2 regions of the Streptomyces sp. NPDC020192 genome follow, and region 2 is predicted to be linked to the other one. Evidence: riboswitches for the same ligand, from Rfam matches in the RefSeq annotation. Region 2 holds a riboswitch; the other holds the start of a gene.
The links. Region 2 has a riboswitch for glycine ahead of gcvP (aminomethyl-transferring glycine dehydrogenase). Riboswitches for the same ligand answer to the same signal wherever they lie in the genome.

Region 1 (14,763 bases), on a different contig from region 2:
CGTCGCCGCGCAGGAGGGCTCGCTTGGCCTCGACGGCAGCCTGGTCGACGGGGCCGTGCTCGGCTTCGGCGTCCTCGATGAGTTCGCGCAGTCGGTCGCGTTCCAGTTGGCGCTGGATGAGGGCTTCGACGTAGGCGGACATGCCTCGCTTGCCGGTACGCGCTTTGAGGGCTGCGATGGTGCCTTCGTGGAGGGAGACGGAGACCGGGCGGACAGGGCCTTCGCCAGGGGCGGGAGAAGTAGCCATACGCCAAGTTTAACAAAATTGTTGTTATTGGACTCAGGTGCTTCTGCTGTTCGCCGCAGTTCTGGCGCCGGGTCCACGCTGGGGTCGGCCGCACGTCGTGTCCGCCCAGAGGTGTCCGAGGCGCGGGCACCGCCGTGTCGCGGGACTTTCCGCCGCGTGAGCAAGGAAGGACCTGGTAGCGCCGAAAGGCACGAACACGCAGGTCAGGGCCTGTTTCCTCAGCACTCGATGATGTTCACCGCGAGCCCGCCCCGGGCGGTCTCCTTGTACTTCACGCTCATGTCCGCGCCGGTGTCCTTCATGGTCTTGATGACCTTGTCCAGGGACACCTTGTGGGAACCGTCGCCGCGCATCGCCATCTTCGCGGCCGTGACCGCCTTCACCGCGGCCATGCCGTTGCGCTCGATGCAGGGGATCTGGACGAGGCCGCCGACCGGGTCGCAGGTGAGGCCGAGGTTGTGTTCCATGCCGATCTCGGCGGCGTTCTCGACCTGCTCAGGGGACCCGCCCAGGACCTCCGCGAGCGCGCCCGCCGCCATCGAGCAGGCGGAGCCGACCTCGCCCTGGCAGCCGACCTCGGCGCCGGAGATGGAGGCGTTCTCCTTGAAGAGCATGCCGATCGCGCCCGCCGCGAGCAGGAAGCGGACCACTCCGTCCTCGTCGGCTCCCGGCACGAAGTTGATGTAGTAGTGCAGGACCGCGGGGATGATGCCCGCCGCGCCGTTGGTCGGGGCCGTCACCACCCGGCCCCCGGCCGCGTTCTCCTCGTTCACGGCCATCGCGTAGAGCGTGATCCACTCCATCGCGTGCGCCAACGGGTCGCCCTCGGCGCGCAGTTGGCGGGCCGAGACGGCCGCGCGACGGCGGACCTTGAGGCCACCGGGGAGAATGCCCTCGCGGGACATGCCGCGCTGGACGCACTCGCGCATCACCCGCCAGATCTCCAGCAGACCGGCGCGGATCTCGTCCTCGGTGCGCCAGGCCCGCTCGTTCTCCAGCATCAGCGAGGAGATCGACAGGCCCGTCTCCTTCGTCAGGCGCAGCAACTCGTCGCCCGTGCGGAAGGAGTACTTCAGGACCGTGTCGTCCAGCACGATCCGGTCCGCGCCGACCGCGTCCTCGTCCACGACGAAGCCGCCGCCGACCGAGTAGTACGTCTTCGACAGCAGCTCGGCGCCCTCGGCGTCGTACGCCCAGATCGTCATGCCGTTCGCGTGGTACGGCAGGGCCTTGCGGCGGTGCAGCACGAGATCCCGGTCGAAGTCGAAGGCGATCTCCTGCTCACCGAGGAGCGAGATGCGGCCCGACTCCTTGATCCCCGCCACCCGCTCGTCGGCCGTCTCGACGTCCACCGTGCGCGGCGAGGCGCCCTCCAGACCGAGCAGGACGGCCTTCGGGGTGCCGTGGCCGTGGCCGGTCGCGCCGAGCGAGCCGTACAGCTCGCAGCGCACGGACACGACCGAGCCCAGCAGGCCCTCATTGCGCAGGCGGCGGGTGAACATGCGCGCCGCGCGCATCGGGCCGACCGTGTGGGAGCTGGACGGGCCGATGCCGATCGAGAACAGGTCGAAGACCGAGATGGCCACGGTCACTCCTCAGTAAACAGGGGGTGGTGGGGCACCCTCCCAGGGTGCCCCACCGGGGACTTACTTGGTCAGACCCGGGTACAGCGGGTGCTTGTCGGCGAGCGCCTTCACGCGCGCCTTGAGGGCCTCCGCGTCGTAGGACGGCTTCAGCGCCTGGGCGATCACGTCCGCGACCTCGGCGAAGTCCTCGGCCGTGAAGCCGCGGGTCGCGAGGGCGGGCGTACCGATGCGCAGACCCGAGGTGACCATCGGGGGACGCGGGTCGTTCGGGACGGCGTTGCGGTTGACCGTGATGCCGACCTCGTGGAGGCGGTCCTCGGCCTGCTGGCCGTCCAGCTCGGACTCACGCAGGTCGACGAGGATCAGGTGCACGTCCGTACCGCCGGAGAGCACGTTCACGCCGGCCTCGCGTGCGTCGTCCGCCGTCAGGCGCTCGGCGAGGATGCGGGCACCCTCCACCGTACGGCGCTGGCGCTCCTTGAAGTCCTCGCTCGCCGCGACCTTGAAGGACACCGCCTTGGCCGCGATCACGTGCTCCAGGGGGCCGCCCTGGAAGCCCGGGAAGACGGAGGAGTTCAGCTTCTTCGCGAAGGCCTGCTTGGCGAGGATGATGCCGCCGCGCGGGCCGCCGAGGGTCTTGTGGGTCGTGGAGGTGACCACGTCCGCGTGCTCGACCGGGTTCGGGTGCAGCCCGGCCGCGACCAGACCGGCGAAGTGCGCCATGTCGACCCACAGGTACGCCTCGACCTCGTCGGCGATCCGGCGGAACTCGGCGAAGTCCAGCTGCCGCGGGTACGCCGACCAGCCGGCGATGATCACCTTCGGACGGTGCTCCTTGGCGAGACGCTCGACCTCGGCCATGTCGACCAGGCCGGTCTCGGCGTCCACGTGGTAGGCGACCACGTTGAACTGCTTGCCGGAGAAGTTCAGCCGCATGCCGTGGGTCAGGTGACCGCCGTGCGCCAGGTCCAGGCCGAGGATGGTGTCCCCGGGCTGGGCCAGCGCGAACAGGGCCGCCTGGTTGGCGGAGGCGCCGGAGTGGGGCTGGACGTTGGCGTACTCGGCGCCGAACAGCTCCTTGATCCGGTCGATGGCGATCTGCTCGGCGACGTCGACGTGCTCGCAGCCGCCGTAGTAGCGGCGGCCCGGGTAGCCCTCGGCGTACTTGTTGGTCAGCACCGAGCCCTGCGCCTCCATCACCGCGAGCGGCGCGAAGTTCTCGGAGGCGATCATCTCCAGCGTGGACTGCTGGCGGTGCAGCTCGGCGTCGACCGCGGCGGCTATCTCCGGGTCCAGCTCGTGCAGCGGCGTGTTCAGGACGGTCATGCGGTTACGACTCCTCGCCGGTGGAAAAGGCGGTGTACTCGTCGGCGGAGAGCAGGCCGGACGGCTCCTCCGCCACGCGCACCCTGAACAGCCAGCCACCCTCGAAGGGGGCCGAGTTCACCAGCGACGGGTCCTCGACGACGTCCTCGTTGATCTCGGTGACCTCACCGGTGACCGGCGAGTACAGCTCGGAGACCGACTTGGTCGACTCCAGCTCACCGCAGTCCCCGCCCGCCGTCACGGTGGATCCGACCTCGGGGAGCTGGACGAAGACGACATCGCCGAGCGCGTTGGCCGCGTGCTCCGTGATGCCGACCGTCGAGACGCCGTCCTCGGCGGCCGACAGCCACTCGTGCTCCTTGCTGTAGCGCAGCTGCTGGGGGTTGCTCATGGCCTGAATTCTCCTGTACGCGCGGGAGTGCTGATGAAGGGGGACTGCGAAAACCGCTGGTGAACGGGCAAATGTGCGCAGGGTCACGTACCGCCACGGGACCGGGCCCGCGCCGGGACGCGCTCGCGCCCAGTCTCTACTTCTGGCGCTTGTAGAACGGCAGCGCCACGACCTGGTACGGCTCGTGGCTGCCTCGGATGTCCACGCCGACGCCCTCGGTGCCGGGCGCCGCGTGCGCCGCGTCGACGTAGGCCATGGCGATCGGCTTGCCCAGGGTGGGGGAGGGGGCGCCGGAGGTGACCTCGCCGATCACCGCGCCGCCGGCGACGACGGCGTACCCCGCGCGCGGCACCCGGCGGCCCTCGGCGATCAGCCCGACGAGCACCCGGGGCGGGTTCTGCTCGGCGCGCTCGGCGGCCTGCCGCAGCGCCTCGCGCCCGACGAAGTCGCCCTCCTTCTCGAACTTGACCACGCGGCCCAGCCCGGCGTCGAAGGGGGTGAGGGAGGTGGACAGCTCGTGCCCGTACAGCGGCATGCCCGCTTCCAGGCGCAGGGTGTCCCGGCAGGACAGGCCGCACGGCACCAGGCCGACGCCCTCGCCGGCCTTGGCCAGCGCCTGCCACAGCTCCACCGCGTGCTCCGGCTTCACGAACAGCTCGAAGCCGTCCTCACCGGTGTAGCCGGTGCGGGCGATGAGCGCCGGGACGCCGGCGACGGTGCCGGGCAGACCGGCGTAGTACTTCAGCCCGTCCAGGTCGGCGTCGGTGAGGGACTTCAGGATGCCGGGGGACTCCGGGCCCTGGACGGCGATCAGCGCGTAGGCGTCCCGGTCGTCGCGGACCTCGGCGTCGAAGCCGGCGACGCGCTCGGTGAGGGCGTCCAGGACCACCTGGGCGTTGGAGGCGTTGGCGACGACCATGTACTCGGTCTCGGCGAGCCGGTAGACGATCAGGTCGTCCAGGATGCCGCCGTCGGCCTGGCAGATCATGGTGTAACGGGCGCGGCCGACGCCGACGGAGGCGATGTTGCCGACCAGGGCGTGGTTCAGGAAGGCGGCGGCCTCGGCGCCGGTCACGGTGATCTCGCCCATGTGGGAGAGGTCGAACAGCCCGGCCTTGGTGCGCACCGCGACATGCTCGTCGCGCTCGGAGCCGTAGCGCAGCGGCATGTCCCAGCCGGCGAAGTCGGTCATCGTCGCACCGAGCGAGCGGTGCAGCGCGTCCAGCGCGGTATGACGCGGCTCAGTGGGTTCGGTACTGCTCATCGGTCGGTCGTCTCCCAGGGCAGGCAAGAACGGGCGAGGAACGTTCCTCCCCATCTGTCATCGGAACCTGAGAGGTTCGCCGGGACCGCCACAAGGACGATCGCGGCTTGCACCTTGGGTGGAGCCACTGTCACAGCGGCCCGCTTTTCAGATGTGCCTCGCCCGCGCGGTAACGGGGCCTGAGAGATTCAAGGGAGGGACTTGCTCCTTCGGCGCCCCAGCGAAGGCTGCTGGGGACTCTCCCGCGCGGATTCAAACGGCCGGTATGCAGTTGGCGGCCACATCATCGCACGCCGACCGGGCTTTTGTAACCGGCCTGTGGCAGGACGCGGACCTCACCGCCGACCTCCGTCAATTACCTTCTCTTTACGTTTCATGGGCATGCCTCTTACTGAATCGACTGGGGAGGACGATCACGGTGAACAGGACCTCGGTGTACGCCACCGCCACCAGCGGCATCGCGGTGCCGAAGCAGCCCTCCGCCCCGGCCCCCGTCGTCCGCGACCTGCGCGACCGGTCGGGCCGCGGCCCCCGTGCCCTGCTCTTCGGCGCCGAGGACCTGGTGGTGATCACGGGCCTGCCGGGCAGCGGCAAGTCGACCTTGATGCACCGAGCGGTGACCGGCCGGCGCATCGACTCCCAGGACGCCCGCGACCGCTGGGACGCCCGCGTCCCCCGTTTCATCCCCTACGCGCTCTACCGCCCGCTGGTCCGCCTCGCCCACTACGCCGCCCTGCGCCGGGCCCTGCGCGGTGGCGAGGGCGTGGTCGTGCACGACTGCGGCACGCAGCGCTGGGTGCGCGGCTGGCTCGCCCGCGAGGCCCGCCGCAGGGGCGGCACCCTGCACCTGCTCCTGCTCGACGTGGCCCCCGAGACGGCCCGCGAGGGCCAGCGCGAGCGCGGCCGGGGCGTCTCCCGCTACGCCTTCACCCGCCACCGCCGTACGACGGCCCGCCTGCTCGCCGCGGTCGAGCGCGGCGAGCTGCCCGCGGGCGTCGGCTCCGCGACCCTGCTGGACCGCTCGGCGGCGGACGCTTTGCACCGGATCACCTTCGCCGGATGAGGGGAGTGTGTTCACACGGTGAGGGGACTGTCACAGGTACCCGCTAGCCTTCATGGTCACAGCAGTGGTTCCCAGCAGGCGGTAGGCAGATGGACTTCCCGGCGGACTTTCCCGCGGACTTCCCGGCACAGACGCACCCCCACCCGCACGGCGGTTGGCCCGGCAACGAGCTGGAGGAGGTGCTCTCGGCCTCCCTCGGCATACCGGCCGCGGCCGGCCGGATCATCGAGGTGCTGGGCCGCAGCTTCCTGTGGATCCCGCTGCCCAACGGCGGCGGCCCCGGCAGCGGCCCGCTCGACCTGCCCACGCTGGAGCTCGACGGCCAGGCCTACGTCCCGGTGTTCAGCTCCGAGGAGCAGCTGCGCCAGGCGGCCGGCTCCCACATGGCGTACACCATCGCCCCGGCCGTGGAGTTCGCCCGCGGCCTGCCCGCGCAGGTCGGCATCGCCGTGAACCCCGACGCCCTGGTCGGCGTCCCGCTCCCGCCGGCCGCGGTGGCCGAGCTGTGCCGCGCGGGCCGCACCGAGCTGGACGGCCCGGACACCGGCGGCCGGGTCCGCCTCTTCGAGCCCGACTGGCAGGACGACCCGGTCGACTTCCTCTCCGCCGCGTCCGCCGAGTTCGCCGGGACCGGCGTGGTCCGCACCGCCCGCCGGTGCCTGGCCGCCATCGAGACGGACGACCCGGTGATGTTCGTTGGCGTGGAACTCTCCCAGTGGGACGGCGACCTCCGCACCCGCCCCCTGGACGCCCTGGGCCGGGCCCTGGGCAAGGTCCCGGTCGCGTGGCCGGTCAGCCTGGTCCTCCTGGACGTGACGGACGACCCGGTGGCCACCTGGTTGAGGGCGAACGTCAGGCCCTTCTATCAGTACGGCCACTAGTTGCCGACGGAGGGGCGGCGGACCTGAGGGCCCCGAGCCCGTAGGCGAATAAGCTGTCCCCAACACGGGGCACTGCACAGAAGGGCACGACAGGTGAGCGCGAGCCACAGCGGCAGCGTCGGCGGCGGGGTGGAAAATGCGCTGCGCCAGGTCACGCCCGGACGCTACGACGCCTACGAGGCCCTGCTGCGCGCCCTCGCCACCCCCTCCTCCGGCCAGATCTGGATGCTGCTCTGGCACGGCCAGGCCGGCTCCCCGGACGCCCAGTACGGAAACATGGAGGTCGACGGCTTCCAGTACGCCCCCTGCGTCACCTCCGCCCAGGAGCTGTCGGCCAGCGGCTGGAACCGGTCGTACGAGGTCGTCGACGGCCTCGACGTGGCCCGCACCCTCTACTCCGACCACTACGGCCTCTGGCTCAACCCGCACGCCCCGGGCGGCGGCGTCGGCATCCCCTGGCTGGACCTGCGCCGCATCGCCACCGGTCTGGACCGCCAGCCCGCGGGTCCCCTCCGGCTCACCGAACCCGGCGTCGAGATCCCGCAGTTCTACGCCCTGCTCGCGCAGAACGCCCACCGCACCCAGGCCCTGCGCTCCCTGCGCCGCGCCTGGGTGCAGCCCGCGCTCGGCGCGCCGTACCTGGCGATCGGCCTCGACGTGTACGACACCTCACCGGCCGCCGTCGACTCGGTGCGCGCGATGATGCAGCAGTCCATCGGCGCCGTCCCCGAGGGCCTGCCGGTGTCGACGGTCGCGATGACCGACGACTACGACCCGGTCGTGATGTGGATGCGGGCCAACGCCCGCCCGTTCTACGACCGCGAGGCCCACGCGGCACCGGCGCCGGCGGCCGGCCCCGGCTATGGGTACACGAGCCCACGGCCCTACTGAGTCACCCCCAAATGGCCGGAAATGTGACACCGGTCACCATTGCGTGGCTCGGCTCGCAACTGCCTCGTATGTCCATCCGGTTCGAACTCGGGTGTCCTCGATGTCCATGTCCGGCAGGCGGCCCTCGCTGTTCGGATAACGGAATCCCCTAGGCGGCATCACGTTTACGCATACTTTCTCCATCAGATCTGGCGCGTGATCTAGAGCGCGTTGAAGACTCGCCTCTCAAGACGCGAGGCCATCGATCCTGTGATCGAACCAGTCACAGGAACAGCTGGATCTCTGGGCCGTCACCCACGTGCGGCCGGCGCAGGTAAGTGAACCAAGCCGCCCACAGCGGCGGACAAAGGCCGGTCACCACCGGCGAGAGGGGTCAGGTCAACTGTGACCGCACCGATCGAGACCACCGGGGCAGAGGCCGGCGCGCCGCCCGAGTCCGTGCTCGCCGGGGCCAAGAAGAGCCAGATCGAAGGGCGTTCTCTCAGTCAGATCGCCTGGACCCGGTTCAAGCGGGACAAGGTGGCCGTGGCGGGCGGGGTCGTCGTCATCCTGCTCGTGCTGATGGCGGTGCTCGCCAAGCCGATCGAGTGGATCTTCGGGCTGGACCCGGACAAGTTCCACCAGGACCTCATCGACCCGGCGCTCCTCGCGCCCAAGGGCGGCTTCGGCGGCATGAGCTGGTCCCACCCGCTGGGCCTGGACCCGCAGTACGGCCGCGACATGCTCGCCCGCATCATCGACGGTTCGTGGGTCTCCCTCCTGGTCGCCGGTGGCGCCACCCTCCTCTCGGTGGTCATCGGTACCGTGCTGGGCGTCGTGGCCGGCTACTACGGTGGCTGGGTCGACAGTCTCATCAGCAAGCTCATGGACACCTTCCTGGCCTTCCCGCTGCTGCTGTTCGCCATCGCCATCTCAGCTTCGGTGCAGGACGGCTTCTTCGGGCTCAACGGCCTGCCGCTGCGGATCTCCGTGCTGATCTTCGTGATCGGCTTCTTCAGCTGGCCGTACATCGGGCGTATCGTGCGCGCTCAGACGATGACCCTGCGCAGGCGGGAGTTCGTCGAGGCCGCCACCAGCCTGGGAGCCCGCGGCCCGTACATCCTGTTCCGGGAACTGCTCCCCAACCTCGTCGCGCCGATCCTCGTCTACTCGACGCTGATCATCCCGACGAACATCCTCTTCGAGGCCGCGCTGAGCTTCCTCGGAGTCGGCATCGCTCCGCCGCAGGCCTCCTGGGGCGGCATGCTCAGCAACGCCGTGGATCTCTACACCGCAGATCCGCAGTACATGTTCGTGCCCGGACTGGCGATCTTCATCACCGTCCTGGCCTTCAACCTGCTGGGTGACGGGCTGCGTGACGCGCTCGACCCTCGCAGCAAGTGATCCATCGATAGAGGGGCTTTCCACAACGTGAAGACGAGAAGGGTTATGGCCGCCGTGGCGTCGGTCACGGTGCTGTCCCTGGGCGCGGCCGCGTGCGGCGGCGGGGGCGGCAAGAGCAGCAGTGGCGGCAACGGAACAAAGGACGCGGCGCTGGACTCCATCGTCAACGCGTCGAGCAAGAAGGGAGGTACGGTCACGCTGGAGGACTCCGACGTGCCGGACTCCCTGGACCCGGGCAACACCTACTACGGCTTCGTGCAGAACTTCTCGCGCCTGTACGCGCGGACGCTCGTCACGTTCAAGCCGGCCGCCGGCAAGGACGGCCTCACCGTCGTCCCGGACCTCGCGACGTCCCTCGGCACGCCGAGCCCGGACGCCAAGACCTGGACCTACCACCTGCGTCCGGGCCTGAAGTACGACGACGGGTCCCCGATCACGTCCAAGGACGTCAAGTACGCCATCGAGCGCTCCAACTTCGCGCCCGAGGCCCTGTCCAACGGCCCGACGTACTTCAAGTCGTACCTGCAGGGCGGTGACAAGTACCAGGGCCCCTACAAGGACAAGAAGGGCCTGGACTCCATCGCCACCCCGGACGACAACACGATCGTCTTCCACCTGAACCAGCCGTTCGCCGACTTCGACTACCTGGCGACCTTCTCCCAGACGGCCCCCGTGCCGCAGGCGAAGGACGACGGCGCGAAGTACGTCCAGCACATCGTGTCCTCCGGCCCCTACAAGTTCGCGTCGTACCAGGAGGGCGCCAGCGCCAGCCTCGTCCGCAACCCGAACTGGGACCCGAAGACGGACCCGATCCGCAAGGCGCTGCCGGACAAGATCGACGTCAAGTTCAAGGTCAACCCGGTCTCGATCGACAACGACCTGCTGGCCGACAAGATCACGGCCGACATCGCCGGCGCCGGTGTGCAGCCGCAGACCCAGCCGAAGATCCTGAGCGGCAAGTACGCCAAGGAGACGGACAACTCCTACGCGGGCGCGACCTCGTACATGGCGCTGAACCAGCACGTCGCGCCGTTCGACAACGTCCACTGCCGCAAGGCTGTCCAGTGGGCGGTCGACAAGCAGTCGGCGCTCGACGCCATGGGTGGTGCGCCGAAGGGTGACGTCGCCAGCACGCTGCTGCCGCCGAGCGTCAACGGCTACACCAAGTTCGACGAGTACCCGACCCCGGGCAACAAGGGCGACGTGGCCAAGGCCAAGGACGAGCTGAAGCAGTGCGGCAAGCCGAACGGCTTCTCCACCACGCTGACGGCCCGTTCCGACCGTCCCGCCGAGGTCGCGGCCGCCACGGCCATCCAGAACTCGCTGAAGGCCGTCGGCATCAACGCCGACATCAAGCAGTTCCCCGCCGGTAAGTACTTCTCCAACTTCGCCGGTGTCCCGAGCTACGTCCACGACCACAAGCTCGGCATGATGATGACCGCGTGGGGTGCCGACTGGCCCACGGGCTACGGCTTCCTGGACCAGATCGTCGACGGTTCGGCCATCAAGCCCTCGGGCGGCAACAACCTCAGCGAGCTGAACGACCCGAAGATCAACGCGGCGCTCAAGGCCGCCATCTCCAACACCGATGCCGCCGCCCGCACCAAGGCGTGGGGTGACATCGACAAGATGGTGCAGGACAACGCCTCGATCGTCCCGCTCGTCTACCGCAAGAACCTGCTGATCAGGCCCACGTCCGCGACCAACGTCACGGTCACGCAGGCGTACCTCGGCATGTACGACTACCTGCTGATGAGCTCCTCGAAGTAACAGCAGGCCGGATACCCCTGAAAGGCAGGTGAAGGCACCGGGTGGCCGGGGCGGACACACACCGCCCCGGCCACCCGGAGCCGCACAGCTGTGGCTGCGTACATCATCCGACGCGTCTTCGGCGCATTGGTACTGCTGCTGGTGGTCAGCGCAGTCACCTTCGCCATCTTCTTCCTGGTCCCCCGTCTGGGCGGCCAGACAGCCACCCAGCTGGCCACCCAGTACGTCGGCAAGGACGCCAACCCCGAGTCCATCGCCGCGATCAAGCACAACCTGGGTCTCGACCAGCCCATCTACGTTCAGTACTGGGACTACATCAAGGGCCTGTTCGTGGGCGCCGACTACAAGTTCGGCCCCGACGCGACGCACTGCAGCGCCCCCTGCTTCGGGTACTCCTTCAAGAGTCACGTCGAAGTCTGGCCCCAGCTCCAGCAGCGCATCCCGGTCTCCTTCTCGCTGGCCGTCGGCGCGGCGGTGATCTGGCTGATCTTCGGTGTGACGACCGGTGTCATCTCGGCGCTCCGCAAGGGCAAGCCGGTGGACCGCATCTCGATGTTCATCGCGCTCGCCGGCGTCTCCCTCCCGATCTTCTTCACCGGCCAGGTGATGAACGCGTTGTTCGTCTACCAGTGGCCCATCTGGGACAGCACGGACTACGTGCCGTTCACCCAGAACCCGGCCGACTGGGCCTGGCACCTGCTGCTGCCCTGGATCAGCCTCGCGTTCCTCTTCTCCGCCACCTACGCCCGGCTCACCCGGGCGGGCATGCTGGAGACGATGAGCGAGGACTACATCCGGACGGCACGTGCCAAGGGCCTCAAGGAGGCCGTCGTCGTCACCAAGCACGGGCTGCGTTCCACGCTCACCCCGATCGTGACCATCTTCGGCATGGACTTCGGCACCCTCATCGGTACCGCGGTGCTCACCGAGACGGTCTTCTCCCTGCAGGGTGTCGGCGCGTACTCCATCCAGGCCATCAAGGACAACGACCTGCCCATCGTGATGGGCGTGACCCTGGTCGCCGCGTTCTTCATCGTCTTCTGCAACCTCGTCGTCGACCTGGTGTACGCAGCCATCGACCCCCGCGTGAGGTACTCGTGAGCAAGCTCGACAAGGCGGCGCTCGGCGAACCGGCCGGCTCCGCCCCCTCCGACGCCGACGACGCGTTCCTCTCCGTACGCGATCTGCGTATCCACTTCAACACCGACGACGGCCTGGTCAAGTCGGTGGACGGAGTCAGCTTCGACGTGCAGCGGGGCAAGACCCTGGGCATCGTCGGCGAGTCCGGTTCCGGCAAGTCCGTCACCTCGCTCGGCGTGATGGGCCTGCACCGTCAGGCCAACGCCCGGGTCTCCGGCGAGGTGTGGCTGGACGGCCAGGAACTGATCGGCGCCGACCCGGACGAGGTCCGGCGGATGCGTGGCCGCAAGATGGCGATGATCTTCCAGGACCCGCTGTCCGCCATGCACCCCTACTACACGGTCGGGGCGCAGATCGTCGAGGCCTACCGGGTCCACCACAAGGTCAGCAAGAAGGTCGCCAAGCAACGGGCGATCGAGATGCTGGACCGCGTGGGCATCCCGGAGCCGGCCAAGCGCGTCGACGGCTACCCGCACGAGTTCTCCGGTGGTATGCGCCAGCGCGCGATGATCGCGATGGCGCTGGTGAACAACCCCGAGCTGCTCATCGCCGACGAGCCGACCACCGCTCTGGACGTCACCGTCCAGGCGCAGATCCTGGACCTGATCCGGGACCTGCAGAAGGAGTTCGGCTCCGCGGTCATCATGATCACGCACGACCTCGGTGTGGTCGCCGAGATGGCCGACGACCTGCTGGTCATGTACGGCGGCCGGTGCGTGGAGCGCGGGCCGGCCGAAGAGGTCTTCTCCGCGCCCCGCCACCCCTACACCTGGGGCCTGCTCGGCTCGATGCCGAGGCTGGACCGGGAGGACACCGACCGGCTCATCCCGGTCAAGGGCTCCCCGCCCTCCCTCATCAACGTCCCGTCCGGCTGTGCCTTCAACCCGCGCTGCCCGTACGCGGACATCCCGAAGGACAACGTCACCCGCACGGTCCGGCCCGAGCTGACCGAGGTCGGCAGCGGACACTGGGCGGCCTGCCACATGACGCAGGAGCAGCGGGAGCGTATCTGGACCGAAGAGATTGCGCCGAAGCTGTGAGCGACGAAAAAGTGAGCATCCCCGCGCAGAGTGAAGGTGCCGCCACCGAGGAGGCCGCCGTCTCCGACGGCGAGATCCTGCTGAAGGTGACCGGGCTCCAGAAGCACTTCCCGATCCGCAAGGGCCTGCTGCAGCGGCAGGTCGGGGCGGTGCGCGCCGTCGACGGCATCGACTTCGAGGTGCGCAAGGGCGAGACCCTGGGCGTCGTGGGCGAGTCCGGCTGTGGCAAGTCGACCATGGGCCGGCTGATCACCCGGCTGCTCGAACCGACCGCCGGCACGGTGGAGTTCGAGGGCAAGGACATCACGCACCTCGGCGTCGGCGGGATGCGTCCGCTGCGCCGCGACGTGCAGATGATCTTCCAGGACCCGTACTCGTCGCTGAACCCGCGCCACACCATCGGCACCATCGTCGGCGCGCCCTTCAAGCTCCAGGGCGTCGAGCCCGAGGGCGGCATCAAGAAGGAAGTGCAGCGGCTGCTGTCGGTGGTCGGCCTCAACCCCGAGCACTACAACCGCTATCCGCACGAGTTCTCCGGCGGTCAGCGCCAGCGCATCGGCATCGCCCGCGCGCTGGCCCTGAAGCCGAAGCTGGTCGTCGCGGACGAGCCGGTCTCCGCGCTGGACGTGTCGATCCAGGCGCAGGTCGTGAACCTGCTGGACGACCTCCAGGAGGAGCTGGGCCTGACGTACGTGATCATCGCGCACGACCTCTCGGTCGTCCGGCACGTCTCGGACCGGATCGCGGTGATGTACCTCGGCAAGGTCGTGGAGCTCGCCGACCGGGACTCGCTGTACAAGGCGCCGATGCACCCGTACACCAAGGCGCTCATGTCCGCGGTGCCGATCCCGGACCCGAAGCGGAAGAACGCCAAGAGCGAGCGGATCCTGCTCAAGGGCGACGTTCCCTCGCCGATCGCGCCGCCGAGCGGCTGCCGCTTCCACACCCGGTGCTGGAAGGCGACGGAGATCTGCAGGACGACCGAGCCGCAGCTCGTCGAGCTGCGCCCCGGCCAGCGGGTCGCCTGCCACCACCCGGAGAACTTCGCGGACCAGGCCCCGCAGGACACCGTCCTGCTGACCGCCGCGAAGGAGGCCGCCGAGCTGGTCGCCGACGAGGTCCTCGCGGAGTCGGCGGAGACGTCGGCGGCGGTGGCGGCGGAACTGGCCGAGGAGGCTGCCGAGGAGACCTCGGAGGAGGCGACTGCGGAAGAGACGACCGCGGAGGCCACCGAGGCCTCTGAGCCGGCCTCCGAGGAGGAGACCCCCGGGGCCCCCGAGACCCAGGAGTCAACCGACAAGTAGCACATGACAACTGGGCAAAGTCATGTACATGCCTGAACGGGAGAGTGCAGAGTCGTCCGTGTCCGACCACTGATCGGTACACGCTCGAAAGGGACGACGCATGGCACTCTCCCGTTCGGCACGTCTGGGGGCTGTCGCGACCGCGGCGGCCTCCTTCCTGCTCATCGCCGCCGCTCCCGCCCCCACTCCGGGCGCCCCCGGCATCGGCGACCCCTACTTCCCGAACCTCGGCAACGGCGGCTTCGACGCCCTGCACTACGGCCTCGACATCGCCTACGCCCCGGACACCGGCCGTCTGGACGGCCGTACGACGCTCACCGCACGCGCCACCCAGAACCTGTCCTCCTTCGACCTCGACCTCCAGCAACTGGACGTCAGCGGCGTCGAAGTGAACGGCAGACGGGCCGAGTTCACGCGCACCGGGGACGAGATCGTCGTCACCCCGCGCCACAGCGTCGCCCGGGGTCGGGACTTCAC
Region 2 (14,763 bases):
GTGCCGAGTTCGTCCGCCGCGCGGGGCCCGGCCGAGGGGCGCCGGGCGCCGGCCTCCTGGCAGTGGGCCAGTACGGCGGCGACCTCGTGCAGCATGCGCGGCGGGGCGCCGTCCGGGTCGGGCAGGTACAGCAGCCGGCGCTCGTACGGCGAGACACCGCCCGCGTCGACGGAGGCGGTCATCCCGGCCCCGTCGGCGGCGAGCGCGACCGCCTCCCGCGCCGGCACCGGCGGCGCGCCCTCGGTGGCCGCGACCGTGCGGCCCGACGGCGTGAAGACGTACGCGGCGGTGCCGCCGAGGTGGGCGAAGGCCTCCGCGAGGACGGCATCCGGTCCGGCCTCCTGGGCGAGCAGCCGGCTCAGCCGCATGCGCGCGTTCTCCGGCAGCGCGTGATGCCGGCTCAGCCCGCCCCACTGCCGCAGGTACACGGTGTCGGTGATCGACCGGAAGATGATGTGCGCGGGCACCCCGGCCACCGGCACACGGTGGCGCACGCACGCCTCGACCAGATCCTCCGGCACACTCCCGTGGGTCTTCTCACCCGCGAGCAGCACGGCGGCCCCGGCATCCTTCAGGGCCGAGACGAATCGTTCCGTCTTGCCGGAGCCACCGTCGGGCGACCACCACACCAGCCCGCTCAGCACCACCTCGCCGGGCCGCACGAACCGGGCCGGGTCCTCCAGGTCGGTGACGGTCACTCCGCTGATGTCGCGCCGCAGCAGCGCGTCCTCGGCCCACAGCAGGCGCAGACCGAGGGAGGCGTCCCCCAGAAGGTGTTCGACGTGCATGTGCTGGCTCCTCGTACGGCCGCCGGGCGGCGAGCAGATCCCCCGGCCTCTCGCATTCACCAGGTGAGTGCGAGAGAAAGCATCGTAAATGCCAGCCTCCGGCAACGGAATGCCTCTTGGTGGATCCCCCAGTCGCAGCGTCCGGAGCGTCGCCGTTTCCGTGTCCTGAACCAGTCGTTTCGGCTGGTTCCCGTTGGTTCACTTCCGGCCATGGACCTGAACACGGTGGCCGAGACACGAGACGCCAGGCGGCCCGCGCCCTGGCGGCCGGGGGACGCCTGGCTCGGCGACGGGACGTATCTGTTCTCCGAGCCGCAGCCGCATCTGCGGCGCCTGGTGGACCTGAGCCGCATGGGCTGGACGCCCGTACAACGGCACCCGGACGGCTCGCTGGAGCTGGCCGCCACCTGCACCATCGCCCAACTGTCCCGTTGTGCCCGGGACTTGATCGCCCAGGCGGCGCCCCTCTTCGAACAGTGCTGCCGGGCCTTCCTCGCCTCGTTCGAGATCTGGAACATGGCCACGCCGTGCGGCCCGTTCCGGTGACGACGTCGGCGGCCTTCACGCGGCGCCCGGAGCCGTCCTGGGCGAGGAGCAGGCAGGTGCCGTCGAGCGCGGTCGTGAGGTCACCCTGCCCGCCCGCGCCCTGGCCTGCCGTACGGCGTACCGCCAGACCTCGCTGTACGGCCTCGGGCGCTCGGCCGCCCTCGTCATCGGCACCCTCGACCCGGTCGACCACTCCCTCACCGTCACCGTCACCGCCGCCACGGTCCGCCCGGTGCGGCTGTGGTTCCCGCTGCCGCCGACGGCCGAGGCGCTGCGGGCGGGTCTCGAAGGGGCCGTCGCGGACGGCGAGTGGTTCGACGACATGCACGGACTGCCCGAGTGGCGGCGGCACATGGCACTGCGGCTGGCGGAGGAGATCCGCCGGGAGCTGACGGAGGAGGGGCAGCGATGAGGGTCGAGGTCAACGGGCGGTCCCACGAAGAGGAGCCCCGGCCCGGCCAGTGTCTGCGCACCTATCTGCGCGAACGCGGCTGGTTCGGGGTGAAGAAGGGCTGCGGCGCGGGCTTCCAGTGCGGCTTCTGCACGGCCGGCTTCCTGGTGACCACGGCAGCCCTGAAGGAGGACCAACTCGCCGATCTGCCGAGGGCGTTCAAGGGCAACCTGTGCCGCTGCACCGGCTACCGGGCCATCGAGGACGCCGTACGCGGGCGCTACCGGCTCCCGCAGTATGCCGACGTGCCGCGCACCGAGGTGCACGTCATGGAGACGGCGGACGCGATCGGCCCGCTGGGCGCCAGGTCGATGAGCGAGAGCCCGTTCAACCCGGTCGCCCCGCCCTGGCCAACGCCTCGCGGGACGCGACGGGCGTGCGGTTCACGGAACCGCCGCTGCTGCGTGACCGGGCGTGGCGGGCGCGGGACTGAGTCCGACATGCGGCTACCGCCGCGCGGACGCGACCAGCCCCGACGACGCCGCAGACGACAAACGGCAGATTCCGGCCCTTCCAGCGGAGCGTTCGGCGCCGGGCCGGGTCGAAGTCCGGGCCGGCGTCGGCGAGGACGTCGTACAGGCGCGGTCCGGTGAAGCGGTGGCGCTGGATGCCGCTGGTCGCGCAGTCGAAGCCGACGTCCACCCGGTGCTACGGCCAGCGCAGCAGCTCCGGGACGGTCAGCCGGGCCGGATCGCCGGTCAGGGCGAGTTGCGCGAGCGTCATCTGCGACTACCTCCCGCTGGACGGTACCCGCACGGGTGCGCCGTACAAACGCACATGCAAGCTACACCGCACAAGTTCGCAGCTCATGCGATGTGACAGGAGACTTACCCCTGGCAGATGCGGCAGTATCATCGCCGCATGGCCCGGTTCCCCGGACGTGCCAGGGCGCGACGCTTGTTCCACAGAACTCGAGGAGTAGATCCGTAATGACCCGTTCCGTGCGCCGGACCCGGCGGATGCTGCAGGTGGCCGGCGCGGGAGCCGCCGCCCTGCTGACCCTGAGCGCCTGCTCCTCGTCCTCCGACTCGTCGGACTCGGCCACGTCCAAGGACACCTCGGCGTCGTCGGGCTCGTCCGGCTCGCCGAAGCTGTCCGGCGATGTCACGGTGTTCGCCGCCGCCTCCCTGAAGGAGAGCTTCACGACCCTGGGCAAGGAGTTCGAGCAGCAGCACCCGGGCGCCAAGGTCACCTTCAACTTCGGCGGCAGCGACACCCTGGCCGCGAGCATCACCGGCGGCGCCCCGGCGGACGTCTTCGCCGCCGCCAGCCCCAAGACCATGAAGATCGTGACGGACAAGAAGGACGCGGCCGGCACCCCGGCCACCTTCGTCCGCAACCAGCTGGAGATCGCCACCCTGCCGGGCAACCCGCACAAGGTGGCCTCGCTGAAGGACCTCACCCGGTCCGGCCTGAAGGTCGTGCTGTGCGACAAGACGGTGCCGTGCGGCGCCGCCGCGCAGAAGGCCCTGGACGCCGGCCACCTGAAGCTCACCCCGGCCTCCTACGAGCAGGACGTCAAGAGCGCCCTGACCAAGGTGGAGCTCAAGGAGGCCGACGCCGCCGTGGTCTACAAGACCGACGTGCACGCCGCTGGCGACAAGGTGCAGGGCGTGGAGTTCCCCGAGTCCGCCAAGGCGGTCAACGCCTACCCGATCGTCCTGCTGAAGAACGCGCCGAACGCCGCCGCCGCTCAGGCGTTCATCGCCCTCGTGCAGTCCGCCGAGGGCCAGAAGGTGCTGAGCGAGGCCGGGTTCCTCAAGCCGTGACCTCGTCTCTCGAGCCCGGCGCCGCGACCGGTCCCCGCACGGACCGGCCGCGGCGTCGCCGCGTCGGCACGGGGGGTCGGCTCGGGGTGCCGCTGCCGCTGCTGCTGCCGGGCCTGCTGGCCCTGGCGTTCCTGCTGCTGCCGCTGGTCGCGCTGGTCATCCGCGCGCCCTGGCGCAGCCTGCCGGACCAACTGGCCGGCACCGAGGTGTGGCAGGCGCTCCAGCTGTCCCTGGTCACCGCCACGGCGGCGACGGCCGTGAGCCTGGTCCTGGGCGTGCCGCTGGCCTGGCTGCTGGCCCGTACGGAGTTTCCCGGCCGGGGGTTCGTCCGGGCCCTGGTGACCCTGCCCCTCGTACTGCCGCCGGTGGTCGGCGGTGTGGCCCTGCTGCTCGCGCTGGGCCGCAACGGAGTCATAGGCAAGTGGCTGGACGCCTGGTTCGGGATCACCCTGCCGTTCACCAGCGCCGGGGTCGTGGTCGCGGAGGCGTTCGTCGCGATGCCCTTCCTGGTCATCAGCGTCGAGGGCACCCTGCGTGCGGCCGACCCGCGCTTCGAGGAGGCGGCGACCACACTCGGCGCGTCCCGCTTCACCGCGTTCCGCCGGGTCACCCTGCCGCTGATCGCCCCTGGCATCGCGGCGGGCGCGGTCCTCGCCTGGGCGCGTGCGCTCGGCGAGTTCGGCGCGACGATCACCTTCGCGGGCAACTTCCCCGGCCGCACCCAGACCATGCCCCTCGCGGTCTACCTCGCCCTGCAGAACGACCCCGACGCCGCCATCTCCCTCAGCCTGGTCCTGCTCGCGGTGTCGATCGCGGTGCTGGCGGGGCTGCGGGACCGTTGGATGACGGGAGCGTGAGCGTGGCGGCCGACCCGACGCATGTGCGAACGTACAGACCCATGACCGACATCGACGCCCCCCGAGCCGGCCTGCGAAAGGCGGGCGACGAGGGCCTCGACGCCCACCTCGTCGTGGACCGGGCCGCGTTCCGCCTCGACGTGACGCTCGCCGCCGCCCCCGGGGACGTCGTCGCGCTGCTCGGACCCAACGGCGCCGGCAAGACCACCGCCCTGCGCGCCCTGGCCGGTCTGGTCCCGCTGTCCGACGGCCATCTGCGGCTGGACGGCGCCTCCCTGAAGGGCACGCGCCCGGAGTCCCGCCCGGTCGGAGTGGTCTTCCAGGACTATCTCCTCTTCCCGCATCTGACCGCCCTCGACAACGTGGCCTTCGGACCGCGCTGCCAGGGCGCGTCCAAGGCCGAGGCCCGGGAGCGGGCCGCCGCCTGGCTGGACCGCATGGGCCTGGCCGACCACGCCCACGCCAAGCCGCGCCGGCTCTCCGGCGGGCAGGCCCAGCGGGTGGCCCTTGCCCGAGCCCTGGCGAACCGCCCCCGGCTGCTGCTCCTGGACGAGCCGCTGGCCGCCCTGGACGCCCGTACCCGCCTGGAGGTCCGGGCCCAGCTCCGCCGCCATCTGGCCGAGTTCGAGGCCGTCGCCGTGCTGGTCACCCACGACCCGCTGGACGCCATGGTGCTCGCGGACCGGCTGGTGGTCATCGAGCACGGCCGGGTCGTCCAGGAGGGCACCCCCTCCGACATCGCCCGCCACCCACGCACCGGCTACATCGCCCAGCTCGTCGGCCTCAACCTCTACCGGGGACAGGCGGACGGGCATGCCGTACGGCTCGACGCCGGGCCGTCCATCACGACCACGGAGGTCCTGTCCGGGCCGGTCTTCGTGGCGTTCCCGCCCGCCGCCGTCACCCTGTTCCGGGACCGGCCGACCGGCGCCAGCGCCCGGAACCTGTGGCGCTGCGAGGTCGAGGGACTGGAGCCGTACGGCGACCAGATCCGCGCCGACCTCACCGGCGAACTCCAACTGGCCGCCGACCTCACCACGGTCGCCGCCGCCGAGCTGGATCTGCACCCGGGTGCACCGGTCTGGGCGACGGTCAAAGCGGCACAGACGCACGCATACCCGGCCTGAACGCCCCCGCGCATTACGGTGTGGGGCCATGACCCTGAGCATCCGCAATCAGCTCCCCGGCACCGTCACCGAGGTCCGCCCCGGCGAGGCCATGGCCACCGTCAAGCTCCGGCTGGACGGTGGCCAGGACCTCACGGCGGCCATCACCGTGGAAGCGGCCCGCGACCTCCGCCTCACCGAGGGCACCGCGGTACGAGCCCTGGTGAAGTCCACCGAGGTCTCCCTCGCCACCGCCCCGGTCGGCCGGGTCTCGATCCGCAACCAGCTGCCGGGCACCGTCAGGGACCTGGCCACCGGCGCCGCCATGGCCACCGTGAAGATCGCCATCCGGGGCGGCGAACTGACCTCGGCCATCACCAAGGAGTCCGTCGCCGACCTGGGCCTCACCGCGGGCACCGAGGTCGTCGCCCTGATCAAGTCGACCGAGGTGGCGCTGGCGACGGCCTAGGCCCTGGACGCCCGGACATGCGGCAGGGCCCCGTCCGGAAACCGGACGGGGCCCTCTCACTCAGTCCTCGTACGCGTCCAGCGGCGGGCAGGAGCACACCAGGTTGCGGTCGCCGAAGGCCTGGTCGATACGGCGTACCGGCGGCCAGTACTTGTCGGCGGCCGAGACACCGGCCGGGAAGACGGCCTCCTCGCGGCTGTAGGCGTGCGCCCAGTCACCGCCGAGCGCGGCGGCGGTGTGCGGGGCGCCCCGCAGGGGGTTGTCCTCCGCCGGCCACTCGCCCGAGCCGACCTTCTCGATCTCCGCGCGGATGGCGATCATCGCATCGCAGAACCGGTCCAGCTCGCCCAGGTCCTCGGACTCGGTCGGCTCGATCATCAGCGTGCCGGCCACCGGGAAGGACATCGTCGGCGCGTGGAAGCCGTAGTCGATCAGGCGCTTGGCCACGTCGTCCACGCTCACGCCGGTCGCCTTGGTCAGCGGGCGCAGGTCGATGATGCACTCGTGCGCGACCAGGCCGCCGGGGCCGGTGTAGAGCACCGGGTAGTGCGGCTCCAGGCGCTTGGCGATGTAGTTCGCCGAGAGCACGGCGACCTGCGTGGCCCGCTTGAGGCCCTCGCCGCCCATCAGCCGGACGTACGCCCAGGAGATGGGCAGGATGCCCGCCGAGCCCCAGGGAGCCGCCGAGATCGGGCCCACGCCCGTCTCCGGGCCCGCGGCCGGCTGCATCGGGTGGTTCGGCAGGTACGGCGCCAGGTGCGAGCGCACCGCGACCGGGCCGACGCCGGGACCGCCGCCGCCGTGCGGGATGCAGAAGGTCTTGTGCAGGTTCAGGTGCGAGACGTCACCGCCGAAGTGGCCCGGCTTGGCGAGTCCGACCAGCGCGTTGAGGTTGGCGCCGTCGACGTACACCTGGCCGCCCGCCTCGTGCACCCGGGCGCAGATGTCGGCGACGTGCTCCTCGAAGACGCCGTGCGTCGACGGGTAGGTGATCATCAGCACGGCCAGCTCGTCGCGGTACTGCTCGATCTTGGCGCGCAGGTCCTCGACGTCGATCTCGCCGTCCTCGGCGGTCCTGACGACGACGACCTTCATGCCGGCCATCACGGCGCTGGCCGCGTTGGTGCCGTGCGCGGAGGACGGGATCAGGCACACGGTGCGCTGCTCGTCGCCGTTGGCCCGGTGGTAGCCGCGGACGGCCAGCAGACCGGCCAGCTCGCCCTGCGAGCCGGCGTTGGGCTGGAGGGAGACCTTGTCGTAGCCGGTGACCTCGGCGAGACGTTCCTCCAGCTCGCGGATGAGCGTGAGGTAGCCCTCGGCCTGCTCCGCGGGGGCGAACGGGTGCAGCCCGCCGAACTCCGGCCAGGTGACCGGCTCCATCTCGGTGGTCGCGTTGAGCTTCATGGTGCAGGAGCCCAGCGGGATCATGCCGCGGTCGAGCGCGTAGTCGCGGTCGGCGAGCTTGCGCAGGTAGCGCAGCATCGCGGTCTCGGAGCGGTGCTGCTGGAACACCGGGTGGGTCAGGTAGGCGTCGTTGCGCAGCAGCCCCTCGGGGAGGGCGTCGGCGGCGGTCGCGTCCAGCTCCTCGATGTCGCCCTTGACACCGAAGGCGGACCAGACGGCGTCCAGGGCGGCCCGCGTGGTGGTCTCGTCGCAGGCCGCGGAGACGTGGTCGGCGTCGACCGGGTACAGGTTGACGCCGTTCTCCCGGGCGGCGGCGACGACCTCGGCGGCCTTGCCGGGCACGCGCGCGGTGACGGTGTCGAAGAAGGCGCCGTGGACGAGCTCGACACCGCCGGCCTTCAGCCCCTCGGCGAGGATCGCGGCGTACCGGTGCGTGCGCCGGGCGATGGCCCGGAGCCCCTCCGGCCCGTGGTAGACGGCGTACATGCCGGCCATCACGGCGAGCAGCACCTGGGCGGTGCAGATGTTGCTGGTGGCCTTCTCGCGGCGGATGTGCTGCTCACGGGTCTGCAGCGCGAGCCGGTAGGCCTTGTTGCCGTCGGCGTCGACGGAGACGCCCACGAGCCGGCCGGGCAGGCTGCGCGCGAACTTCTCGTGTACGGCCATGTAGCCGGCGTGCGGACCGCCGAAGCCCATCGGCACGCCGAAGCGCTGGGTGGTGCCGACGGCGATGTCCGCGCCCAGCTCGCCCGGCGAGGTCAGCAGGGTGAGGGCCAGCAGGTCGGCGGCGATGGTGACCAGGGCACCCAGCTCGTGGGCCTGGTCGATGACCGGCTTGATGTCGCGTACGGCACCCGAGGCGCCCGGGTACTGGATCAGCACGCCGTTGATCTCGCGCGCGGCGATGTCGGCCGGGATGCCCTCGCTGAGGTCGGCGACGACGACCTCGACGCCGGTCGGCTCGGCACGCGTCTCGATGACGGCGATGGTCTGCGGCAGCGCGTCCGCGTCGACCAGGAACAGGCCCTTCTTGTTCTTGCCCATGCGCCGGGACAGCGCCATCGCCTCGGCGGCGGCGGTGCCCTCGTCGAGGAGGGAGGCACCGGAGGTGGGCAGCCCGGTCAGGTCGGCGACCATGGTCTGGAAGTTCAGCAGGGCCTCGAGCCGCCCCTGGGAGATCTCCGGCTGGTACGGCGTGTAGGCCGTGTACCAGGCGGGGTTCTCCATGACGTTGCGCAGGATGACGGGCGGGGTGAAGGTCCCGTAGTACCCGAGCCCGATCATGGAGCCGAGGACCTGGTTGCGGTCGGCGAGGGAGCGCAGCTCGGCGAGGACCGCCGCCTCGGTGCGGGCGCCCGGCAGATCGAGGGCGTCGGCGTTCTTGATCACGTCCGGGACCGCGGTGGCGGTGAGCTCGTCCAGCGAGCCGTAACCGACGTGCGCGAGCATCTTGGCCCGCGCCTCCTGGTCGGGCCCGATGTGGCGCTGCTCGAAGGGAATGCCTGCTTCGAGGTCGGAGAGCGGAATGCGATGGGCGGTCATTGCGGAGGCCTCCTGGTCTGACGCGACCTTCGAGGGGCACCACGGCGCGGGTACCCCGACGGCCTCCCCCTCTGTCATCTCAACCTGAGAGCTTCACCGGGCGCCCGAGGGTCCCGGCTTTCACCGTCGGTGAGGGCGGAAGCCGTCGACATCCGCCCTGCTTTCCAGAGTGACCTCGTCCGTGCGGTACGTGGGCCTGAGAGATTCCGGGGAGGATTTGCTCCTTCGGCGCCTCCGAAGAGCTCGGAGGACTCTCCCGCACGGGTTCAGCAGCCGACATCAGGTTACCAGCGAGGTCAACGGCCGAGCTCTCGAGTGGCCGCCTCCGTGAATGTGCTCTTTTGTAGTGCTTACGGATGAGTTGCGACCACGTGGAGGGAGAGGGACCGTGCTGACCGACATCGATCCGCGCAACCTGATCGGCCGCAAGGCGTTCGACCGCAACGGCGCCAAGATCGGCACTGTCGACGAGGTCTACCTGGACGACGCGACCGGCGTACCCGAGTGGGCGGCCATACGCACCGGCCTGTTCTCCCGCGACGCCTTCGTCCCCCTGGAGCCCAGTGAACTGGTCGAAGGCACCCTCCACGTCCCCTTCGACCGCGCCCTCATCAAGGACGCCCCGGACTTCGGCGTGGGCCGCCACCTCTCCCCCGAACAGGAACTCCAGCTCTACCACCACTACGGCCTCGACACGGCCCCACCCCCTTCGGTCCCGGACCGGGACTTCGGCAAACTGGCGGGTTCGGAGGAGTCCTGAACCCCCACCGGAAGCCAAGCTTCCTTCGAGTCTCGAGCTCCATCGGGAGCCTGCGCCTCGACCGGAACCCGAGCTTCGCCCGAAGCCTGGGGCTCATCGGGGACCTGAGGCTCGACCGGAGGCCGAGCTTCCCCCGAGGCCTGGGGCTCATCAGGGGGCTGGGCCACAACCAAAACCCGAGCCCCGCCCGAGACCCGACAACCATCAGAGGCTCGGCCCGCTACCGGAACCCGAGCTTCGCCCGAGACCTGGGCTCGCCAGAGGCCTGGGGCTCGACCGGAACCCGAGATTCATCCGAGACCTGAGCCTCATCGAGGGCCTGGGTCACGACCGGAGGCTGAGCTTCGCCCGAGGCCTGAGCCTCATCAGGGGTCTGAGTCTCGACCGGAACCCAAGCTTCCTCCGGGACCTGAGCCTCATCGGGGCCCTGAGTCTCGACCCGAGCCCGAGCCCCGCCCGAAGCCTGAACCTCGTCAGCGGCCCGGAGCTCAACTGGAACCCGAGATTCCTCCGAGGCTCGAGCTTCATCGGGGACCCGGGTCACGACCGGCGACTGAGCTTCGCTCAAGACCTGAGCGCCATCAGAGGCCCGGTCCGCTACCGGAACCCAAGCTTCCTCCGAGACCTGAGCCTCATCGGGGCCCTGAGTCTCCACCCGAGCCCGAGCCCCGCCCGAAGCCTGGACTCCATCGGGTCCCTGGGTCTCGGCCCGAACCTGAGCTTCGTCCGAGGCCACTTCATCCGAGGCACGGCCCTCGGCCCGAGCCCCGCCCGAGACCCAAGCCTCATCCGGGGCCTGAGCGTCGATCGGAATCCGAGTCCCGCCCGAGGCCTGTCCCCCGTTCCCGCCGCCCGCGTCCGGGGTCCGGGGCGGAGCCCCGTGTCGGTCACTGTGGGACCGACCGAGACGGGCGGGCGGGTGGGCAAAGACCGGAACCAACGGCAACGGCTCGGCAGACTCCAGCGCAGGATCCCCCACAAAAAACGTCCGCACTCGCCCCGGAGGGGACTGCGGCGTCTCGAACCGCACCGTCACCCGCCCCAGCCCACTCCCCTGCACCCACCCAGCCCCGTACTCGGCATGCCGCACATCCTGCCCGGCCCGCCACTGCCGCTCGACAGCCACCGTCCGCTCCGGAACGACCTCGGTCACACCGGCCTCCGGCTCCTCCGCCGGAGGCACGGGCATGGCCTGCGCGAACAGATCCTCCTGCGTGTAATCGGCCAGCCCGGAGACACCCACACCGAGCAGCCGTACCCCACCCGTGGTGTCCACGGAGTCCAGCAGCCGCCCCGCCGCCTCCCGGACGACCGCCGGATCGTCCGTGGGCCCGCGGAGCGTCTCGGAGCGGGTCAGGGTCGAGAAGTCGTACCGCCGCACCTTGAGCACGATGGTCCGCCCCGACAGCCCGGCCCCGCGCAGCCGTCCCACACACCGGTCGGCGAGCCGCTGCACCTCCAGCCCGATCCGCAGCCGGTCATGGATGTCCACGTCATACGTGTCCTCGACCGACACCGACTTCGCCTCACGCTCGGCGACCACGGGCCGGTCGTCACGGGCCAGCGCCATGGCGTACAGCGCGTGCCCGTGCGCCTTGCCTAGCAGCCGTACCAGCTCGTCCTCACCCGCCTCGGCCAGCTCCTCGACCGTGGTGATCCCGACCCGCCGCAGATGGTCCCCCGTGGCCGGCCCCACCCCCGGCAGGGTCCGCACCGGCATCGGCCCCAGCAGCGCCCGCTCGGTCCCCGGCTCGATGAGCACCAGGCCGTCCGGCTTGGCCTGCTCGGAGGCGATCTTCGCGACCATCTTGGACGCGGCGAGCCCCACCGACCCGGTGAGCCCAGTGACCGCCCGGATGTCCGCGCGCAGCTTGATCCCGGCCAGCCGCGCCGACTCCGCGTCCCAGGCCGTCCCCCCGGCCTCCAGATCCACGAACGCCTCGTCCAGGCTCAGCGGCTCCACCAGCGGCGACAGCTCCCGCAGCAGTGCCATCACCTGCTCGCTGATCGCCCGGTACAGCCCGAAGCGCGGCACCAGATACGCGGCGTTGGGCGCCAGCCGGCGGGCCTGGCCCATCGGCATCGCCGAGTGCACCCCGAAGACCCGTGCCTCGTACGACGCGGTGGCCACCACCCCGCGCGGCCCGAGCCCGCCCACGACGACCGCCTTTCCGCGCAGGCTCGGCTTGGATGCCTGCTCCACGGAGGCGTAGAAGGCATCCATGTCGAGATGGAGGATGGTCGGCGCACGTCTCACATCTCCGATGCTGCACCACGGCACTGACAATGCCCCGGCGCGGGAGGCCGATCGCGCGCGCTACGGCGGTCAGACCGCCCGGTTACGACGGCGTGCCAGCTCGTCCGCGGGGTTGTGCCCGACAAGCGTCTCGCCCGTGTCGACGCGCTCACCGTGCAACTGGGAGAGAGCGCTTTCCACGTCCCGCCACACCACACCGACGGCGATCCCGAAGATGCCCTGACCGCCCTGGAGCAGGGCGTGGACCTCGTCCGGGGAGGTGCACTCGTACACCGTGGCGCCGTCGCTCATCAGGGTCATCCGCTCCAGGTCACGGAAACCGCGTTCCCTGAGGTGCTGGACGGCCGTGCGGATGTTCTGCAGCGAGACCCCGGTGTCCAGGAACCGCTTCACGATCTTCAGGACGACCACGTCCCGGAAGCTGTACAGCCGCTGGGTGCCCGACCCGTAGGCGGGCCGCACGCTCGGCTCGACCAGGCCGGTGCGCGCCCAGTAGTCGAGCTGCCGGTAGGTGATACCCGCGGCCGCGCAGGCCGTGGGCCCGCGGTAGCCGATCTGTTCGGACGTCATCGACGCCGCCCCTCCGCCGTCCGGCACCACCGTCGGCCGCTGCGGAGCGTGATCGACCGGGCTGCTCGCTTGGGGGAACCCCCCGTTCGAACGCAGCTGAGAGCTCGAGGGAGGGTACGGACCGCTCTCCCCGAACCCGCGTCCGGGGGCACCCCCAGCCGTACCGTCGCCGCTGGTTCTCACGCCGACCTCCGTCCTTGACCTGCCGTCTCGACGGTAGGCAGTCACCAGGGGTGCGTCAACGATCGCCACACTCGGCACGCCGAGTGATAATCACCCAAGGAGTGGTTTCCCGTGTCCCACCGCGGGGAAAGGCTAGCCGAATGCGCTCGCGGGAAGCCCTGGGACGCTCTCAATGGCCGGTGGCAATTGCCCGCCCCACCGGCCGCGCGGGGTTCACGACAGCCGTCGTGCACCGCCCGTTCGTGGTCACCGATCGTCTGCCGTCGGTGGCCACGCGCGGTCACTGGCTGCTGGTGCCGAAGTCCTCGGGCGAGATCTGGTCGAGGAACTCGCGGAACTTCTCCACCTCGTCCTCCTGCTCGTCCGGGATGGCGATGCCCGCGTCGTCCAGCACCGTGTCACTGCCGTAGATCGGCGTCCCGGTGCGCAGGGCCAGCGCTATGGCATCGGAGGGACGGGCGCTGACCTCGACCCCGCTGGCGAAGACCAGCTCCGCGTAGAAGACGCCTTCCCGCAGGTCGGTGATGCGTACTTCGGTCAGCTCCTGGCCGACGGCCTCCAGCACGTCCTTGAACAGGTCGTGCGTCAGCGGTCGGGCGGGGGCCATGCCCTGCTGGGCGAAGGCGATCGCCGTCGCCTCCCCCGGCCCGATCCAGATGGGGAGGTAACGGTCGCCCCCCACTTCGCGCAGGAGCACGATCGGTTGGTTGGAGGGCATTTCGACCCGGACACCTACGACATCGAGCTCGTTCACACAGCAACCCTAGGCCGTGCCCGCTACGTTTGGGTAGTCGGGCCGGGAACAGGTGCCCGATCCGGCTTTCCGGCGGACCCCGGCCGTCAGGGCAGCCGCACGCCGAGAGCGGACTTCACCAGAGCCGTGTGCAGCTTCACCGCGAGCGCCGCCAGCTCCTTCGTACGGGCCTCGGCGAGTGCCCTGGTCTGGGGGTTGCGGTGGCGCTTGAGCGGGGCCACCACCTGGTCGACGAGCCCGGCCTCACGGTCGGCGGCGGCCTTCATCACCCGAAGATGGCGCGGCTCGATCCCGAACCGGCCCAGTTCGGCGACGAGCGCGGCCACGGTGACCGCCTCGGCGTCGTACGACCCGTCCGCCAGCGGAGCGATCAGCCCGTAGGACTCCCACTCCTTCAGTTCGCCCTCGTCGACGTCGGCCGCCGCCAGCAGTTCGGCCCTGCCGAGCCGGGCCACCGTGGGCCCAACCGGCAGCTCCTGAAGGTCCTCCGGGGTGCGCTGACGGCCGACGACGGGCAGCGCGACGGCCTCGCCCCGCTCCATGGCGTCCAGGTGCTCACGGATCACCTTGAGCGGCAGATAGTGGTCCCGCTGCATCCGCAGGACGTGCGCCAGCCGCTCGACGTCCCCGGCGCTGAACTTGCGGTATCCCGAAGGGGTCCGCTGCGGCTCGATGAGCCCCTCCGACTCCAGGAACCGGATCTTGGAGATGGTGACTTCGGGGAACTCGTCGCGCAGCACGTTCAGCACCGTGCCGATGCTCATCAGTCCACTGTCCCTGGCGGCGGTACCGCTTCCGGCACCGCCGCTCGGTGTTTGAAGCATGGACCTTCCCTGTGGTCCCCCCGGACACCGGTCCGGGGGTGGGTCAGATGCCCTGCCGGCTCGCGTAGAACACCAGCCGGTACTTGCCGATCTGCACCTCGTCGCCGTTCTGCAGGACGGCCTGGTCGATCGGCTCGCGGTTGACGTACGTGCCGTTCAGGCTGCCGACGTCGGCCACGGTGAACGAGCCGTCCGGCTGGCGGCGGAACTCCACGTGCCGACGCGACACCGTCACGTCGTCGAGGAAGATGTCGCTCTGCGGATGCCGGCCGGCCGTGGTCAGGTCGGCGTCCAGCAGGAAGCGGCTGCCCGAGTTGGGCCCCCGGCGCACCACCAGCAGCGCCGAGCCGAACGGCAGCGCGTCCACTGCGGCCTGCGCCTCGGGCGACAGCGTCGGGATCTGCGTCTGACCGGTGACCTCGGAGTCGTACGCCTCGAGACCGGAGATCGAGATCGTGGACGTCGTCTCGGAGGCGCGTTCCG

Region 1: it holds a riboswitch for glycine, as region 2 does, so the genes downstream of both, gcvT (glycine cleavage system aminomethyltransferase GcvT) here and gcvP (aminomethyl-transferring glycine dehydrogenase) in region 2, are expected to answer to the same signal.

Annotation. Positions count from the first base shown of each region.
Region 1 covers NZ_JBIRXG010000008.1:47,341-62,103, forward strand. The annotation lists gene ACH47Z_RS17230 (hypothetical protein) at 1-247, opposite strand, end outside; gene ACH47Z_RS17235 (L-serine ammonia-lyase) at 466-1,833, opposite strand; gene glyA (serine hydroxymethyltransferase) at 1,894-3,159, opposite strand; gene gcvH (glycine cleavage system protein GcvH) at 3,164-3,550, opposite strand; gene gcvT (glycine cleavage system aminomethyltransferase GcvT) at 3,687-4,814, opposite strand; glycine riboswitch at 4,972-5,069, opposite strand; gene ACH47Z_RS17255 (AAA family ATPase) at 5,233-5,877, shown strand; gene ACH47Z_RS17260 (enhanced serine sensitivity protein SseB) at 5,967-6,758, shown strand; gene ACH47Z_RS17265 (enhanced serine sensitivity protein SseB C-terminal domain-containing protein) at 6,852-7,649, shown strand; gene ACH47Z_RS17270 (ABC transporter permease) at 8,034-9,032, shown strand; gene ACH47Z_RS17275 (ABC transporter substrate-binding protein) at 9,078-10,802, shown strand; gene ACH47Z_RS17280 (ABC transporter permease) at 10,893-11,903, shown strand; gene ACH47Z_RS17285 (ABC transporter ATP-binding protein) at 11,900-12,982, shown strand; gene ACH47Z_RS17290 (ABC transporter ATP-binding protein) at 12,994-14,286, shown strand; gene ACH47Z_RS17295 (M1 family metallopeptidase) at 14,387-14,763, shown strand, end outside.
Region 2 covers NZ_JBIRXG010000019.1:6,224-20,986, reverse strand. The annotation lists gene ACH47Z_RS31215 (PucR family transcriptional regulator) at 1-788, opposite strand, end outside; partial or broken gene ACH47Z_RS31210 (FAD-binding molybdopterin dehydrogenase) at 999-1,746, shown strand; partial or broken gene ACH47Z_RS31205 (2Fe-2S iron-sulfur cluster-binding protein) at 1,743-1,940, shown strand; partial or broken gene ACH47Z_RS31200 (hypoxanthine oxidase) at 1,992-2,218, shown strand; partial or broken gene ACH47Z_RS31195 (hypothetical protein) at 2,311-2,508, opposite strand; gene modA (molybdate ABC transporter substrate-binding protein) at 2,715-3,554, shown strand; gene modB (molybdate ABC transporter permease subunit) at 3,551-4,411, shown strand; gene ACH47Z_RS31180 (ABC transporter ATP-binding protein) at 4,453-5,538, shown strand; gene ACH47Z_RS31175 (molybdopterin-binding protein) at 5,567-5,986, shown strand; gene gcvP (aminomethyl-transferring glycine dehydrogenase) at 6,047-8,932, opposite strand; glycine riboswitch at 9,107-9,201, opposite strand; gene ACH47Z_RS31165 (PRC-barrel domain-containing protein) at 9,321-9,692, shown strand; partial or broken gene ACH47Z_RS31160 (DNA polymerase IV) at 10,627-11,949, opposite strand; gene ACH47Z_RS31155 (MerR family transcriptional regulator) at 12,019-12,702, opposite strand; gene ACH47Z_RS31150 (bifunctional nuclease family protein) at 12,983-13,456, opposite strand; gene ACH47Z_RS31145 (MerR family transcriptional regulator) at 13,543-14,280, opposite strand; gene ACH47Z_RS31140 (FHA domain-containing protein) at 14,324-14,763, opposite strand, start outside.